4 regions of the Serratia rubidaea genome follow, and region 1 is predicted to be linked to each of the others. Evidence: predicted binding sites of a transcription regulator. Region 1 holds the regulator's gene; each other region holds the start of a gene.
What was found. The regulator CRP, encoded in region 1, controls carbon source genes, mostly activating them, when cyclic AMP is high. The targets are predictions, from matches to a motif close to ATGTGANNNNNNTCACAT.

Region 1 (4,195 bases):
CAGCGCGCTGCCGTTGCTGCCGGAGATCCAAACGCCGCTGCTGATCATCCACGCCAAAGACGATCCTTTTATGACCGACGCGGTGATCCCCGATCTGAGCGCGCTGCCGCCCAATATCGAATATCAGCTGACCGAGCGCGGCGGCCACGTCGGCTTTGTCGGCGGCACGCTGCACAAACCGCAAATGTGGCTGGAACAGCGCATTCCCGCCTGGCTTACCCCTTATCTGGATAAATAACGTGATTATTCCCTGGAAAGAACTGGACAGCAGTACGCTGAATAACCTGATTGAAGCCTTCGTGCTGCGTGAAGGCACCGACTACGGCGAGCATGAACGCTCGCTGGAGCAGAAAGTGGCCGACGTGCGCCGCCAGCTGCAGAGCGGCGAGGTGGTGCTGGTTTGGTCGGAGCTGCATGAAACCGTCAATATCATGCCCCGCGGACAGCTGCGCGCCGGCCGGCAGGAGAGTTAATCGCGCCGGCGCCCTATGACTGACGGCAAAAATCAGGTAACAATGGACATCTTGCAAACCAACTCGCGCAGCTTGCCGCTGGCAAAAATGTATCAACCACACTAAAAATTATTCTCTGATACGCGCGCTTTATTACTACGGAGTAACCCAAGTATGTCCGCCAAACATCCCGTAATCGCGGTGACCGGCTCCAGCGGCGCCGGCACCACCACCACCAGCGTGGCGTTCCGCAAAATATTCCAGCAGCTGGATATCCGCGCCGCGCAGTTGGAAGGCGACAGCTTCCATCGCTATACCCGGCCGGAAATGGACGCCGCGATCCGTAAAGCGCGCGACCTCGGCCGCCATATCAGCTACTTCGGCCCGGAGGCCAACGACTTCGGCCTGCTGGAGCAGAGCTTTATCGAATACGGCAAAAGCGGCAGCGGCCGCTCGCGCAAATACCTGCATACCTATGACGAAGCGGTGCCCTACAACCAGGTGCCCGGCACCTTCACGCCGTGGGAGCCGTTGCCATCGCCGACCGACGTGCTGTTCTATGAAGGCCTGCACGGCGGCGTAGTGACCGACCAGCACGACGTGGCGCGCCATGTCGATCTGCTGGTCGGGGTGGTGCCCATCGTTAACCTGGAGTGGATCCAAAAGCTGATCCGCGATACCGGCGAACGCGGCCATTCGCGCGAAGCGGTCATGGATTCGGTGGTGCGCTCGATGGAAGACTACATCAACTACATCACGCCGCAGTTTTCCCGCACCCATATCAACTTCCAGCGGGTGCCGACGGTCGACACCTCCAACCCGTTCGCCGCCAAAGCCATCCCTTCGCTGGATGAAAGCTTTGTGGTGATTCACTTCCGCGGGTTGGATCAGATCGACTTCCCCTATCTGCTGGCGATGCTGCAGGGGTCATTTATCTCGCATATCAATACGCTGGTGGTGCCGGGCGGCAAAATGGGGCTGGCGATGGAGCTGATTATGGCGCCGCTGGTGCAGCGCCTGCTGGAAGGGAAAAAGATCGAATAGCGGCGCGCGCCTTACGGGCTTCGCACCCGGCGCACGCCGGGTGAAGTTATTCCACGGCGCGGATTTCAAAACTGTGGGTCACCGTTGCCGCCTGGCTCAGCATCAGCGATACCGAGCAGTACTTTTCGGCGGACAGATTGACCGCCCGCTCCACCACCTTGTCGCTCAGCCCTTTACCGCTGACGATAAAATGCAGATTGATCGCGGTAAAGGTGCGCGGCGCCTCTTCCCGGCGCTGTGAGCTGAGTTTTACCTCACAGTCGCGCACGTCGTTGCGGCCTTTTTGCAGAATCGACACCACGTCGATCGCGCTGCAGCCGCCCACCGACATCAGCACCATCTCCATCGGGCTCGGCGCTTTTTCCCCGGCATTCCCGTCCATTATCACCTGATGGCCCGACGCGGACTCACCGAGGAAGGTCAATCCTTCCACCCATTTCACTCTTGCCTGCATACTGCTCACTCCGGTTAATTTCTTAAAATCAGACTACGCTTTCGCACTAAAACTGGCAACGGAACCTGATGCTGGTCATGCTGAAGCGAGACAACAGAAGACACTCGCCTCACTCTATGCTACAAACAAACCGCAATAACTCTTTTTTGGACACCGATTTTTCAGGGATCTGCCCAAGGAAACGCATCTTCAGCGAGATGTTAACAGAATGTAGCTTGCAGCACCGTCAGCAAGTTAATATGCTAAGGGCAATAGCGTATTTTACGGCACGCCTCAAAACCTGTTTATAGCCCGCATGCATTACCGGTTATCAACGCGTTTAACAGGGATCTTTGATCCCTGTGTTACAAGGCAGCGATTACAACAGAGGATAATAGCGAATGGTTCTCGGCAAACCGCAAACAGACCCGACTCTCGAATGGTTCCTGTCTCATTGCCATATCCACAAATATCCATCCAAAAGTACGCTGATTCACCAAGGTGAAAAGGCCGAAACGCTCTACTACATCGTGAAAGGCTCCGTTGCGGTGCTGATTAAAGATGAAGAAGGTAAAGAGATGATCCTGTCCTACCTCAACCAGGGGGATTTCATCGGCGAGCTTGGATTATTTGAAGAAGGCCAGGAGCGCAGCGCCTGGGTGAGAGCAAAAACCGCCTGTGAAGTAGCTGAAATTTCCTATAAGAAATTCCGCCAGCTGATCCAGGTCAACCCGGATATTCTGATGCGCCTTTCCGCGCAAATGGCCAGCCGCCTGCAGGTCACCTCGGAGAAAGTGGGTAACCTCGCCTTCCTTGACGTTACCGGCCGCATTGCGCAGACCCTGCTGAACCTGGCGAAACAGCCGGACGCCATGACCCACCCTGACGGTATGCAAATTAAAATCACACGTCAGGAAATTGGTCAGATCGTCGGCTGCTCACGCGAAACGGTCGGCCGCATCCTGAAAATGCTGGAAGATCAAAACCTGATCTCCGCACACGGCAAAACCATCGTCGTTTATGGCACGCGTTAATTAATAAGAAAACGGCGCATACGCGCCGTTTTTTATGCTGACGGCAAGGGTAGCTTATGCCGCATTCACCACATCCTGCACCGCACGCTCAAAACGCGCCATCCCTTCTTCAATATCCTGCGGTTCAATCACCAATGACGGCGCAAAACGGATAACGTTAGGTCCGGCGTTCAGGATCATCACGCCATGCGCGGCCGCAGCCGCCAGGAAATCCCGCGCCTTATTCTGATAGGCCGCGCTAAGTTCAGCGCCGATCAGCAGCCCCATGCCGCGAATATCGCTGAACACGCCGTATTTCTCGGCCAACTGCTGCAGTTTGGCCACGTACAGCGCATGGCGCTGCGTAATGCCGTCCAGCACCTGCGGCGTATTGATCACCTCCAGCGCCGCCTCGGCCACCGCGCAGGCCAGCGGGTTGCCGCCGTAGGTGCTGCCGTGCGTGCCGACCTGCATGGCGGAGGCAATCTCCTCGGTGGTCAGCATCGCGCTGATCGGGAAGCCGCCGCCCAGCGCTTTGGCGGTGGTGAGAATATCCGGCGTCACGCCGTAGTGCATATAGGCAAACAGTTTGCCGGTACGTCCCATACCACTCTGCACCTCATCAAACACCAGCAGCGCCTGATGCTGGTCACACAGCGCGCGCACGCCCTGTAGGAACTCGGCGTCCACCGGCGTAATGCCGCCTTCGCCCTGAATCGGCTCCATCACCACCGCGCAGGTGCTGTCGTCCATCACCGCCTTGACCGCCGCCAGATCGTTGTACGGCACGTGCACGATATCGGCCGGCTTTGGCCCGAAGCCGTCGGAATATTTCGCCTGCCCGCCCACCGAGACGGTAAACAGCGTCCGGCCGTGGAAGGCGTTATAGAAGGCGATAATTTTGGTTTTATACGGACTGTGGCGGGTAATGGCATAGTGGCGCGCCAGTTTAAAGGCCGCCTCATTGGCTTCCGAGCCGGAGTTGACGAAAAAGACCCGGTCGGCAAAGGTGGCGTCAATCAGTTTGCTGGCCAGCCGCAGCGCCGGTTCATTGGTGAACACATTGCTGGTATGCCACAGGGTTTCGCTTTGCTGCTGCAGCGCCGCCACCAGCGCCGGGTGGCAGTGGCCCAATGCGGTAACGGCGATGCCGCCGGAGAAATCGATATACTCTTTCCCCTCGCTGTCCCACACGCGGCTGCCTTGGCCCTTTACCGGCACAAACTGCGCCGGTGCATAAACCGGCAAAATCA
Region 2 (4,195 bases), 1.8 Mb from region 1:
TCAGCGTCTGGTTATCATTACTGACTTCAGCAAGTACATATGACTCGTTCATATCACCTCAATAGGGGTCACGGCGCAGCATAGGCTCGCTGCGCACTGTCCAAAATCGTCAAAGCTGACGCTTCAACCATAAAGGATACAAAAGGATTTTTGCTTTTCGCCAGTGTAAAACGCATTCCGGCGCACAATCACGCGTAAAAGTCTCAAAAATTCAGCGAGTACGCGAATTTTTCCGCTATTTTCGCTGCGGCGGATTTCAACGTATAGTGAGACCAGTGTAACTCAGGAGACGGAAATGATAACAATCAGGGAGCGTATTGCGGCGGATAATCCGCAGCTGGTGGCGATCTGGCAGCGTTCGGTGCGCGCCACCCATCACTTTATCGGGGAACAACAGCTGACGGAGCTGCAGCCGCTGGTCGAGCAGTATCTGCCGGCGCTCGAGGTCTGGGTGGCGGAGATCGCCGGGCAGGCCGCCGGCTTTATCGCGCTGGATGACAATAAGGTGGAGATGCTGTTTATCGACGCCGGACAGCGCGGCAAAGGCCTCGGCAGCGCGCTGCTGGACCACGTACAGGCGCGCCGCGACGGGCTGGTGCTGGATGTCAATGAGCAAAACCCGCAGGCGGTCGGTTTCTACCAGCGCTACGGCTTTGTGGTGACCGGGCGTTCGCCGCGGGACGGCCAGGGCAACCCCTACCCGCTGCTGCATATGGCGCTTTCCCCGCGCTAACGGCGCAGGGCGGGGTCAGACCGGGTTGCCCACCTGGCTCAGACGCGGCCAGAGCATCATCAGGGTGTCCACCAGGCGCAGCAGCTCTGCGCGGCTCGCCCCTTCGCGCGCCTGCACCGACATGCCTTCAATGGTGCACATCACATACTTCGCCAGCAGCGCGGTATCGGTCTTCGCCAACAGCTCCCCCTGCTGTACCTTACGGTCGAAGCAGGCCTTCAGGCTGGCTTCCTGCGCATGGTGCTTGCGCAGCAGCAGCTGCGCCACCTCGTCCGATGACGAAGAAAGCGCGGCGGAGGCGCAGACCATAAAGCAGCCGGACGGCGTTTCCGGGTCGGTAAACACTTCGGCAGAAGAACGCACATAGGCGTCGATGATTTCGGCGATCGGCAGCGGCTGTTCCAGCAGCTGATTGGTGCAGGTGGTGTACTTGCTCAGGTAACGCTCCACCGCCGCGCGGAACATCCCTTCTTTATTGCCGAATTCGGCATACAGCGTCGGCGCTTTGGCGCCGGTCACCTCAACCAGATCGGACAGCGAGGTGGCGTCATAGCCGTGACGCCAGAACAGCTCCAGTGCGCGGTCGAGTGCCAGGTCGCGATCAAACTGTTTCGGTCTGCCGCGGGTTTTCTTCGCAGCAACCTCTTCTTTGATAGTCATAATCCCTCTCATCTTGCGCGCCGCGTCAGCGCCGCCAAATTAAATTAACGCTCATTATAAAAAAATATTGCGGCGACGTCGAGAAGCGACTAACATTTAGTTATCGAACGTTATCTATATACCGCCGTTCACATCAACGTTGTTGTTAATACGCCCTTATAAAAGCACAATCAATTGAAATAACTAAAATAATTTCCTGTGATAGCGATACCCGCCCGGTTGCCAACGGCGGGATGACTGCGCTGTCGCAGTCTGTCGTTGCGATAAAAAACCGCGCCGGCGGCGATGACCGAGCGCCCCGAACGGCAATTTACCACGCCGCACGCGCTGAACCGCAGCGAGGTCAACGGCACCAGAGGTCGCCAGCGCCAGGGAAAACCTTTTTATAACAATATATTGAAGAATTTTATGCCGCACCACGCCGGCCGCCGGAAATACGGCCGCAACAATTTAATTAATGAACATTAAAAAAATGCTTGCAAAGTGACCTGGGTCACACTAACATTAAATTATCGATCGTTAATTAATTTAACGCTCAGCGAAACAACAACCATATTCAACTTATGATAGGAAAGAAGATTATGAAAAGCCTGAAAATGACCATCGCCGCCGTTGCCCTTGCCACCGTATCATTCGGCAGCTTTGCCGCTGAACTGGTAGACAGCCAGCCGGCAAATATGCAGAAAGTCGGCGTAGTTAACGCCGGTGGCGCAACCAACCTGACCAGCCTGGAAAACAAACTGGCGGCAGAAGCCGATAAAGCCGGGGCTAAATCCTTCCAGATCACCTCGACGACCGGTAACAACAAAATGCACGGCACCGCGATTATCTATAACTAATCGTCAGAGTCTGAGATGCAAAGAGGCGGCGTAAGCCGCCTTTTGCGTTGCTGCGGGAAGGTACGGCCTTACAGCGGCTTCAGCATATAGATAGGACAGCCGTGGTGGCCGGTGTCGCCGCGCCGCTCGCTGAGCAGCGTAAAGCCCAGCGACTGATACAGCCCGAGCGCTTCTTTCAGCTGTTCGGTAGTTTCCAGATAGCAGTAGCGGTACCCAGCCGCCCGCGCCGTACGCATCGCCTGCACCACCATATAGCGCGCCATCCCCAGCCCGCGGATTTCCGGTTTGAAGAACAGTTTCTGCAGCTCGCAGTAATCCGCCTCTTCGCCGGCCAGCGGCGCAATGCCTGCGCCCCCCACCACTTGCCCCTGCAGCTCCACCACCCAGTAATGGCCGCCGCTGCGGCGGTAAACCTCCGTCAGCCGATCCAGATCCGGATCGTGCAGGCTGACGCCCTCCATGGTGTCCATGCCGTATTCACGAAAACAGTCGCGGATCACCTGCGCCATCGCCGCATCGTCTGCGGCGCAGATTGGCCGCACCCGCAGCTGCGCCTGCCGCTGCTTGCGCGCGCCGGCCAGCGCGCCGCTGAACTTGCGCATCATCGCCACCGTCGCCGCCCGCTCATCATCATCCAGCTGCGCCAGCGCCTCCTGCATAAAGTTATCGGCGTCGCTGTCGATCAGCGCCAGGGTGCGTTTCCCCTGTTTGGTCAGGCGGTGCAGGCTGTGGCGTTTATCATGCGGGTGCTCCACCGTCTCAATCATCTCCGCGCTGACCAGCGAGCGCAGCGCCCGGCTGGCGCTGGCCTTATCGATACACAGTTTGGCGGCCAGCTCCATCACCCCCAGCGGCTGCGCCTTGATTTCAATCATCAGGTGAATCTGCAGCGGCGAAAAGCGCGAACCGTTGCTCTGCTTGTTCAACATCCCCAGTTCACGCACCAGACGGCGCGACAGCGCCCTGAATTCCCGGATCTCCATCGTATTTTCTTCCCCAGACACGTTTATTGCAGCGTAAATTTAGTTGATAGTGTTACCTAATTCACTTCAACATAACGCATAACCATAAATAGGTGAAGGGATTTATTTCATTCATAAACGTTATTCCAGCGATTAACGCCCCGCCGCTTCTGCTAGAATGCGCGCGTTGAAAGCCGGCAACCGCCGGATTTTCCGACATTTATTATTGGCAAAGTTGCCGTATCTTTATCATCAAGGAGAGATTTCATTTACATGAAAAAATCACTCGTACTGGGTTCTCTTGCCCTTTCCGTCACGCTGTTGACCGGCTGCGCAACGGAATCGTCCCGTTCGCTGGAAGTGCCGAAAGTCGCATCCTACCAGAGCCAATACCAAGGCCCGCGCAGCCCGATCGCCGTCGGTAAGTTTGATAACCGTTCCAGCTATATGAACGGCATCTTCTCCGATGGCGTCGATCGCCTGGGCAATCAGTCGAAAACCATTCTGATCACTCACCTGCAGCAGACCGGCCGTTTTAACGTGCTCGATCGCGCCAATATGGATGAACTGAAGACCGAAGCCGGCCTGAAAGGACAAAAACAGACGCTGAAAGGCGCCAACTACGTAATCACCGGCGACGTAACCGAATTTGGTCGCAAGGAAGTGGGCGACCACCAGCTGTGGGGCATTCTCGGCCGGGGTAAATCGCAGGTTGCGTACGCCAAGGTAAACCTGAATGTTGTTAACGTTCAGACTTCCGAAGTGGTTTACTCCACCCAGGGCGCCGGCGAATACAGCCTGTCGAACCGTGAGATCATCGGTTTTGGCGGCACCGCCAGCTACGATTCAACCCTGAACGGCAAGGTGCTGGATTTAGCGGTACGCGAAGCGGTAAATAATTTGGTGACGGCGATTGAAAACGGCGCATGGCGCCCAACCCACTAACGGATTAGTACAAAATCATGACCATAAAAAATATAAGCGGGGTGCTGCTGGCGGCA
Region 3 (4,195 bases), 2.1 Mb from region 1:
GATCTGCAAATTACTGGCGGTGCTGGCCAGCAGCGGCTCCGGCGCGCCCGGCGGCGTATTTACGCCGACGCTGTTCGTCGGCGCGGCGCTCGGTTCACTGGTCGGTCAGCTGTGCGCCCTGTGGCCGGAGCTGGGCAGCGCCATCCCGCTGCTGATGGCGCTGACCGGCATGGCGACCCTGCTGGCGGCCACCACCCATGCGCCGATTATGGCGGCGTTGATGGTGTTTGAGATGACCGGCGAATACACTCTGCTGCCCGGCATCCTGCTGGCCTGCGTGATCGCCACCACCATCTCCCGCGGGCTGCGCCCGGTCTCGGTCTACCACAACGCTTAGCGCTCGAGCAGCGTGCTGATGTCCAGATAATGGGCCAAATCGCGCTGCTCCGCGCGCGGCAGGTAGGGAATTTCCCCCAGCAGCGGCGCAGCGATCCGCTGCTGCAAGGCATCGATGGTTTCTGCGTAGTGCGCCAGCCCCGGATTAATGCGGTTGGCGACCCAGCCCAGCAACGGCAGACCGGCGTGAGCAATCGCCTGCGCGGTCAGCAGCGCATGGCTGACGCAGCCCTCTTTGATGCCCACCACCAACACCACCGGCAGCTGTTCCTGCGCCACCCAGTCGGCATACGGACGCAGATCGCTCATCAGCACCTGCCAGCCGCCGCTGCCTTCAACCACCACCACCTCGGCCTTTTCCGCAATCTGCGTCAGGCCGCGGCTCATCACCGCGTAGTCGACGCCGTCGCTGGCGTGGGCATGAAAAACCTCATCCAGGCAGGTAATCGGGTTGATTTCCTCATAGCTCAGCGGCACGCAGGAAGAGGCCTGCAGCACCAAAGCGTCTTTATTGCGAATGCCCTCGCTGGTTTCCTGACACCCTGCCGCAATAGGCTTATAGCCTACGGCGCTGCGCCCCTGCGCGGCGAAAGCCTGCAGTAAAGCGCGGGAAATCACCGTTTTACCCACTGAGGTATCCGTACCTGTAACAAATAAACGCTTTAACATGAATAAAATGCCCCGGAATGCTCCGTTAACCAAAAGAAATGCCACCACGGCGGCGGAAGGTAGAACGGTGAAATTCTAGGGGATACAACATGCGGGCAGCTTGAGATAGCTCAATATTTTGTCGTTAAACAATAACAAGTTCTGATGCAAACCGGCAAAACCGCGGCCAAAGCGTTAGCCCTGCAAGAGTTTTACCAGCAGCGAACCGTTATACAGCGCCTCTTTCACCAGCGCCGCGCCGGGCATGGTGCCCTGGTTAAAAAACTGCGTGGATTCCACCTGTAACGCCTGGCTGTAAATTGGTAAGGATTGCTGCTGAATGCAGGAGACGATGGCGGGATGCAGTATTTCCGCCGCACGGTTGAGCGGCGAGCCGATCAGGATCTTTTCCGGATTAAACAGATTGACCATAATCGCCAGAATGCGCCCGACGCTGTGTCCGACGCTTAAAATAATGTCTTTTGCCAGCTGATCGCCGGTCAGCGCGGCGTCACACAAGGTTTCCACCGTCAGCGGCTGGCCGTGCAGCGTGGAGTTCAGCGAGACCTGCAGGCGCTGCTGGGCCATTTCCAGCATGTTTTCCGTACTGGCCACCGTTTCCAGGCAGCCGTGGTTGCCGCAGTAGCAGCGCTTGCCGTAGGGATCGACCTGAGTATGACCAATCTCCACCACCCGCTGGCTGCCGGTGTGCAGCACCCGTCCGCCGGTAATCACCCCCGCGCCGACGTTATGGTCGATCACCACCTGAATGACGTTGTGACAGCCGCGCGAAGCGCCGTACAGCGCTTCGGCCATGGTCCAGGCGCCGATGTCATGCTGCAGGAACACCGGCAGGCCGGTGCGCGACGACAGCGCCGGCCCCAGCGGCATATCCTCCACCGTATAAAACGGCATGCGGTGGACGATGCCGTTGGCGGCGTCAATCATGCCCGGCAGCGTGATGGCAATCGCCGTCAGCCGCTCCAGACGGCGCTGATGGCGGCTGAAAAACTGGTCCACTTCCGTCAGTATGCGCGTCAGCAGCGGTTCGTCATGCTCTGCCGGCAGCGGCAGCTGCTCTTCCACCACCATTTTGCTGCTGAGATCGCGCAGCGCCAGCGTGATGCTGCCGCGGCTGATGCGCGCCGACAGGTAGTGCCAGGCTTCGGTGTCCAGCACCAGTCCGACCGCCGGACGGCCGCGGCTGCCAATTTCCTGATATTCGGTTTCTCTGACCAGATGCGCTTCCAACAGCTCGCGCACGATTTTGGTGATGCTGGCCGGCGCCAGCTGGGCGCGCTTTGACAGTTCAATCCGCGAAATCGGCCCGTGCTGATCGATCAGTCGGTACACCGCCCCTGCATTTGTTTGTTTGATTTGATCAATATGCCCAGGCTGAGCGTCCGCTATCACAAACCGGCTCCTACTATTTTTCGCGCTGCTAAATAAAGACTAAAGGGTATGGTGGAGCTTTTATAATAAAGCGTCAACTATTTGATTCGTTATGTGATTAGCAGCACAAATTCCTGTTTATTTCCGTGCGGTTCAGCGTCATTTCGCCGTTTCAACCGCCGCTGCGGATCCGGTCAGCATCATCTGCATCAGCGTACGGGCGGCGGCGGTCAACGGCCGCTGGCGATGGTGCACCAGCCAGACTTCGGTTTGCGCCTGCGGTTCCGCCAGCGGCAGGTATTTGACCCCGTCGAGCTTCACCCGGCCAAATGAGGCCGGCAGGATGGAGACCCCCAGCCCGGCGGACACCAGGCCGATAATGGTCATCGCCTCGCCCACTTCCTGCGTGATATACGGCGTGATGCCGGCGTTTTCCAGCAGCAGCAGCGTTTCATCGTACAGCGCGGTGCCGACCTCACGCGAGAAAAACACAAACGGCTCCTGCGCCAGATGGTGGAAGCGCAGCGCGTCCGGCGCCAGCTGCGCCAGCGGATGCCCTTCCGGCACCACCGCCAGCATCGGCTCGCGCAGCAGCAGCGTGTGCTGTAAGGCTTCCGGCAGCCGGGTGTTGCGCATCACCCCCAGATCCAGTTCGCCGTTCAGTAACGGTTCCAACTGCTGTTTGGTGTTGATTTCGCGCATTTTGATATGCACGTCGGGATGGCTTTGGCGGAAAGCGCGCAGATTACGCGACACCGCGCCGATAAACGGCGCCGACGAGGTAAAGCCGATGGTCAGCTCCCCCGATTCGCCACGCTCCAGCCGCGCCGCCTTTTCCGCCGCGCGGTTCACCTGGTCGATCACCTGCCAGGCCTCTTTCAGAAACATCTCGCCGGCCTGCGTCAGGCTGACGTTGCGGTTGTTACGCGCCAGCAGCCGCGCGCCGACCATCTCTTCCAGCGCCTGAATCTGCTGGCTGAGCGGCGGCTGTGAAATCCGCAGCCGCTGGGCGGCGCGGCCAAAGTGCAGCTCTTCCGCAACGGCGATAAAGTAGCGCAGGTGGCGCAGTTCAATATTCATATCTTAAACGTCTCAATATTAATTATTAATATATTAGACAAAAAAATCGCCGCTCCCTATGATTTTATGCAGTAACCATCGCTGTGTATTTCCGAAGTCCGGTAAGGAACCTGTGTGAACTCCCCAATGCGTTCTGCGGCCAAGACGCCGTCGACGCGGGCCGCCAATGACGAAACGGCGGCCGCTGCGCCAAAAACCCAACGCTCTTCGTTGAACAAACTCCCTTATATTGAACGCGGTACGCCGCAGTTTATGCGCGTGACGCTGGCGCTGTTTTCCGCCGGGCTGGCCACCTTCGCGCTGCTGTATTGCGTACAGCCGATCCTGCCGGTGCTGTCGCAGGACTTCGGCATCTCCCCGGCGGAAAGCAGCCTGTCGCTCTCCTTCTCCACCGGTCTGCTGGCGATCGGCCTGATGTTTACCGGCCCGCTTTCCGACGCCATCGGCCGTAAATCGGTGATGGTGGTGGCGCTGCTGCTGGCGGCGGTGTGTACGCTGATCTGCGCGGTGATGACCAGCTGGCACGGTATTTTACTGATGCGCGCGCTGATCGGGCTGTCGCTGAGCGGACTGGCGGCGGTAGGCATGACCTACCTGAGTGAAGAGATCCACCCCAGTTTTGTGGCGTTCTCCATGGGGCTGTATATCAGCGGCAACTCCATCGGCGGCATGAGCGGCCGTCTGGTGACCGGCGTGCTGACCGACTTCTTCTCCTGGCGCGTGTCGCTGGCGGTGATTG
Region 4 (4,195 bases), 640 kb from region 1:
TAGTGGTAGCCGACCCAGTAAGAGAGCCAGTCGCCAAAGAATGCGCCGGCCGCCGCCGCCGCCCAGATCGGCCAGAAAGCGATGCCGCTTTCCCCGATCAGCGCGCCCAGCGCCAGCAGGATCACCGTTGCCGGCAGCAGCAGGGAAAGAAATGCCAGCGATTCGCCGAAGGCCAGGAAGAAAATGATGGGGATGGCCCAGCCCTCGTGCTGCCGCACGACGTCGCTGACCCAGTGAATAACGTCGTTGAGACTCAAAGACGGGCTCCTTTACGGCGCAGTGTTAACATTCAGCCTTATGCTCGCCGGCGCAGGTTAAACCCCGGCTAAACGCGGCGATGATTGCCGCCGTCTCACAACGGCGGGCCACCGATATCGCTCCGGGCCGGCGTCACTCGAGGTAGCGCGCCTGCAGCGCGGCGCGCTGGTCGGCGCCCAGGCCATACTCTGCCTCCAGCCAGCGGTCGGTGCTGCCGTACTGTTCACGGATGCGGCCCAGCGCCGTCATCAGAAACTCTTCGCGGGCGCTCAGCACATAGGCGAACTGCGCCAGCGCAGACTCGTTCAGGCGCACCGACAGCTGATCCAGCATCTGTTCGCGGAAGGCGGCCAGCGTAGTTTCCGTCAGCAGGTAGTCTTCCACCACCGTGGCCTCGTCCGCCCCCAGTGCAAACAGCACCAGCGCGGAGCCGACCCCGGTACGGTCCTTGCCGACCGCACAGTGCTGCACAATGGCGCCTTCCGCCGGGTTGCTCAGCAGATCCGTCAGTTGCCTGTAAGCAGCGTTGCCAAACGGCAGGCGGCGATACAGCTCCAGCATAAAGGCGCGCGCATCGAACGTCGCCAGCGTCTCGCTGGTGAGCTTTTCCAGATTGGCGTTCACTTCATTGCTCAGCGGGTTGGCGGGAAAATGATGATACTGCGCGCCCTGCCACAGGATGTCAGGCTTGGCCTGCACCTCGTCGGTATCGCGGTAGTCCAGCACCGAGCGCACCGGGACGCCCGCCAGATAGGTGCAGTCGTTTTCCGTCAGGCGCTCCAGCGAACCGGAGCGGAACAGCAAGCCGCGCTTGATGCGGCGTCCGTCGGCAGCGCTGTTGCCGCCTAAGTCACGAAAGTTGATGCCGCCATCCAGGGGCGCAAGCGAGGGGTGGAGCAGAATTTGGGCGGTCATAGACATCCTCTTGATTATTGTCTGAGAAAGCGCCAACGCAGCGTGTAGACAAAGCGGGCGGACGCTGAAAGCTATACCCTAAATAATTCAAGTTGCGGCAACAGACAAGAGAGGATCGCCGAAAATGCGCAAAACTTTTCACCGCCGGCTGCGCCGCAGCTTGCTGGCTGACGGGGCGTTGAACAGGTAGCCAGGGGGAAACGGGCCGCGCGGCGGCCCGTAAAAAAACAGCGGATTACAGCAGGCGACGCGCCGCATCCACCACGATCTGCACCGCTTTGCTTTCGGTCTGTTTCATGGTTTCTGCATCAGGGATTTCCTGCTGGGTGCGGTTAACGATGACCCCGGCCACCATACCGGCGCGCAGGCCCTGGCTGGCGCACATGGTCAGCAGCGTGGCGGATTCCATTTCATAGTTCATCACGCCCATTGCCTGCCACTCTTCCATCGAGCCTTTAAAGCGGCTGACCACGCGGCCTGAATAAGTGTCGTAACGCTCCTGCCCCGGGTAAAAGGTATCGGAAGAAGCGGTGACGCCGATATGGGTCACGGCGCCGTTGTCCTTGGCCGCATCCACCAGCGCGGTGGTGCAGGCAAAATCGGCCACGGCCGGGAACTCCATCGGTGCAAAATGCAGGCTGGCGCCATCCAGGCGCACCGCCGCGGTGGTCACCAGCACGTCGCCGACGTTGATATCAGGCTGAATGGCGCCGGTGGTGCCGATACGCAGAAACGTACGGATCCCCAGCTGCGCCAGCTCTTCCACGGCGATGGAAGTCGACGGCCCGCCGATACCGGTGGAACACACGATCACCGCTTTGCCATCCAGCTCCGCGCGCCAGCTGGTAAACTCACGATGGGACGCCAGATGCACCGGGTTCTCCATCAGTTTGGCAATTTTTTCTACGCGCTGCGGGTCGCCGGGAACAATTGCCAGCTGAGCCCCTTGTAAATCGTTTTTGGTGAGGCCGAGATGAAAAACATCAGACTGAGACATACGAGACTCCTCATAAATTCAGGATTATTGGGAGGAACAAAAAAGCACTCTACTGAAAATTCTTGCCATTTTTAGTGACCAACATCACTACGAAAGAAGAAACAATTGTCGATCTACATATTTTATGTGATTCAAATCACACTAACGACCCCAAATAGCCACGTTTTCACTGGCTCAAGCATAGCCGACAAACGCCACAAAACGGCGATGACAAGCGGCCGTCTTGTTATCTATAGTTAATCTTTGCTCCGCTTCTCTCTTGGATGGAGACCGCCATGAAAACCGAACACGCAATGACACTCGCACCGGTGCAGGGAGGCTTCGCCCCTGCCGCCGAGCCGTTGGCCGAGACAACCATTTATACTGATGACCAGGGCATTCACGCCGGAGAAACCACCATTCCTTCTCAGGGCGACGACCTGCCGGCCTACATCGCCAAACCGGCCAACCATCAGGGACCTTTCCCGGTGGTGCTGGTGGTGCAGGAAATTTTCGGCGTCCATCAGCATATTCAGGATCTCTGCCGCCGGCTGGCGAAAGAAGGTTACCTGGCGATTGCCCCGGAGCTGTACTTCCGTCAGGGCGACGCTGCCGACCACAGCGAGATCGACGATCTGCTGAAAAATCTGGTCAGCAAAGTGCCGGACAATCAGGTGCTGGCGGATCTGGATCACGTCGCCCACTGGGCCACCCGACACGGCGGCGATGCCAGCAAGCTGGCCATCACCGGTTTTTGCTGGGGCGGACGCATTACCTGGCTGTACGCCGCGCACAATCCGCAACTGAAGGCCGCGGTCGCCTGGTACGGCAAGCTGGTGGGTGAGAAGACGCTGAATTCGCCCAAGCACCCGGTGGATATCGCCAGCCATCTGTCGACGCCGGTGCTGGGGCTGTACGGCGGTCAGGACAGCGGTATCCCGCTGGAGAGCGTGGAAAGCATGCGCCAGGCGATCCGCGCCGCCAACGCCGATGCGGAAATCGTGGTTTACCCGGAGGCCGGCCACGCCTTTAACGCAGACTATCGCCCCAGCTATAACGCCGAGGCCGCGCAGGACGGCTGGCAGCGCATGCTGGCGTGGTTTATTCAGCATGGCGTGGTGGGGGTGAAGTAAACGCCGTACAGACGCCTCCTTCACGCCAACAGCGGCAACAAAAAAGGGCGCCGCAGCGCCCTGAATCCTGTAGCCCGCAGGCTCAGGCGTTTTCACGCAGGCGTTGCGCCGCCAGCACCATATTCGCCAGCGACTGACGGGTTTCCGGCCAGCCGCGGGTTTTCAGGCCGCAGTCCGGGTTCACCCACAGACGCTCCGCCGGGATGTTCTGCGCCGCTTTGCGCAGCAGCGCCTCAATCCACTCCACGCTCGGTACGTTAGGCGAGTGAATGTCATACACGCCCGGCCCGATTTCGTTCGGGTATGCGAACTCTTTGAAGGCTTCCAGCAGATCCATATCGGAACGTGAGGTTTCGATGGTGATCACATCCGCGTCCAGCGCCGCAATGGAGTCCATGATGTCGTTAAACTCGCAGTAACACATATGGGTGTGGATCTGCGTGTCGTCGCTCGCCACCGCGGCGTTCAGTTTGAAGGCGTCCACCGCCCAGTTCAGATATGCCGCCCAGTCGGAGCGGCGCAGCGGCAGCCCTTCGCGCAGCGCCGGTTCGTCAATCTGGATGATGCCGATGCCGGCTTTTTCCAGGTCGGCCACTTCGTCGCGCAGCGCCAGCGCAATCTGTTTGGCGATGGTTTCCCGCGTAACGTCTTCGCGCGGGAACGACCAGCACAGAATAGTCACCGGCCCGGTCAGCATGCCTTTAACCGGCTTGTCGGTCAGCGACTGGGCGAATTTGGCCCACTCGACGGTAATGGCTTGCGGACGGCTGACATCGCCGATAATCACCGGCGGCTTCACGCAGCGAGAACCGTAACTCTGCACCCAGCCGTTTTGCGTAAACACAAAGCCGTCGAGGTTTTCACCAAAGTATTCCACCATATCGTTACGCTCGGCTTCGCCGTGCACCAGCAC

Region 2: bhsA (multiple stress resistance protein BhsA) is a predicted target of CRP. The motif match lies at 1,875-1,892, and genes of this name have one in related genera.
Region 3: mlc (sugar metabolism global transcriptional regulator Mlc) is a predicted target of CRP. The motif match lies at 2,489-2,506, and genes of this name have one in related genera.
Region 4: udp (uridine phosphorylase) is a predicted target of CRP. The motif match lies at 2,295-2,312, and genes of this name have one in related genera.

What each region holds. Positions count from the first base shown of each region.
Region 1 is NZ_CP065640.1:1,146,400-1,150,594, forward strand. It holds gene I6G83_RS05355 (hydrolase) at 1-238, shown strand, start outside; gene I6G83_RS05360 (YheU family protein) at 240-473, shown strand; gene I6G83_RS05365 (phosphoribulokinase) at 627-1,496, shown strand; gene I6G83_RS05370 (OsmC family protein) at 1,543-1,950, opposite strand; gene crp (cAMP-activated global transcriptional regulator CRP) at 2,331-2,963, shown strand; gene argD (bifunctional acetylornithine/succinyldiaminopimelate transaminase) at 3,018-4,195, opposite strand, start outside.
Region 2 is NZ_CP065640.1:2,897,541-2,901,735, reverse strand. It holds gene I6G83_RS13605 (suppressor of fused domain protein) at 1-52, opposite strand, end outside; gene I6G83_RS13600 (acetyltransferase) at 296-733, shown strand; gene I6G83_RS13595 (TetR/AcrR family transcriptional regulator) at 749-1,393, opposite strand; gene bhsA (multiple stress resistance protein BhsA) at 1,975-2,232, shown strand; gene I6G83_RS13585 (bifunctional helix-turn-helix transcriptional regulator/GNAT family N-acetyltransferase) at 2,301-3,215, opposite strand; gene I6G83_RS13580 (CsgG/HfaB family protein) at 3,468-4,139, shown strand; gene I6G83_RS13575 (DUF4810 domain-containing protein) at 4,154-4,195, shown strand, end outside.
Region 3 is NZ_CP065640.1:4,083,302-4,087,496, forward strand. It holds gene clcB (voltage-gated ClC-type chloride channel ClcB) at 1-337, shown strand, start outside; gene bioD (dethiobiotin synthase) at 334-1,005, opposite strand; gene mlc (sugar metabolism global transcriptional regulator Mlc) at 1,180-2,397, opposite strand; gene I6G83_RS19205 (LysR family transcriptional regulator) at 2,536-3,456, opposite strand; gene I6G83_RS19210 (MFS transporter) at 3,583-4,195, shown strand, end outside.
Region 4 is NZ_CP065640.1:1,781,590-1,785,784, reverse strand. It holds gene I6G83_RS08180 (DedA family protein) at 1-257, opposite strand, end outside; gene I6G83_RS08175 (tyrosine-protein phosphatase) at 391-1,173, opposite strand; gene udp (uridine phosphorylase) at 1,409-2,170, opposite strand; gene I6G83_RS08165 (dienelactone hydrolase family protein) at 2,446-3,282, shown strand; gene metE (5-methyltetrahydropteroyltriglutamate--homocysteine S-methyltransferase) at 3,365-4,195, opposite strand, start outside.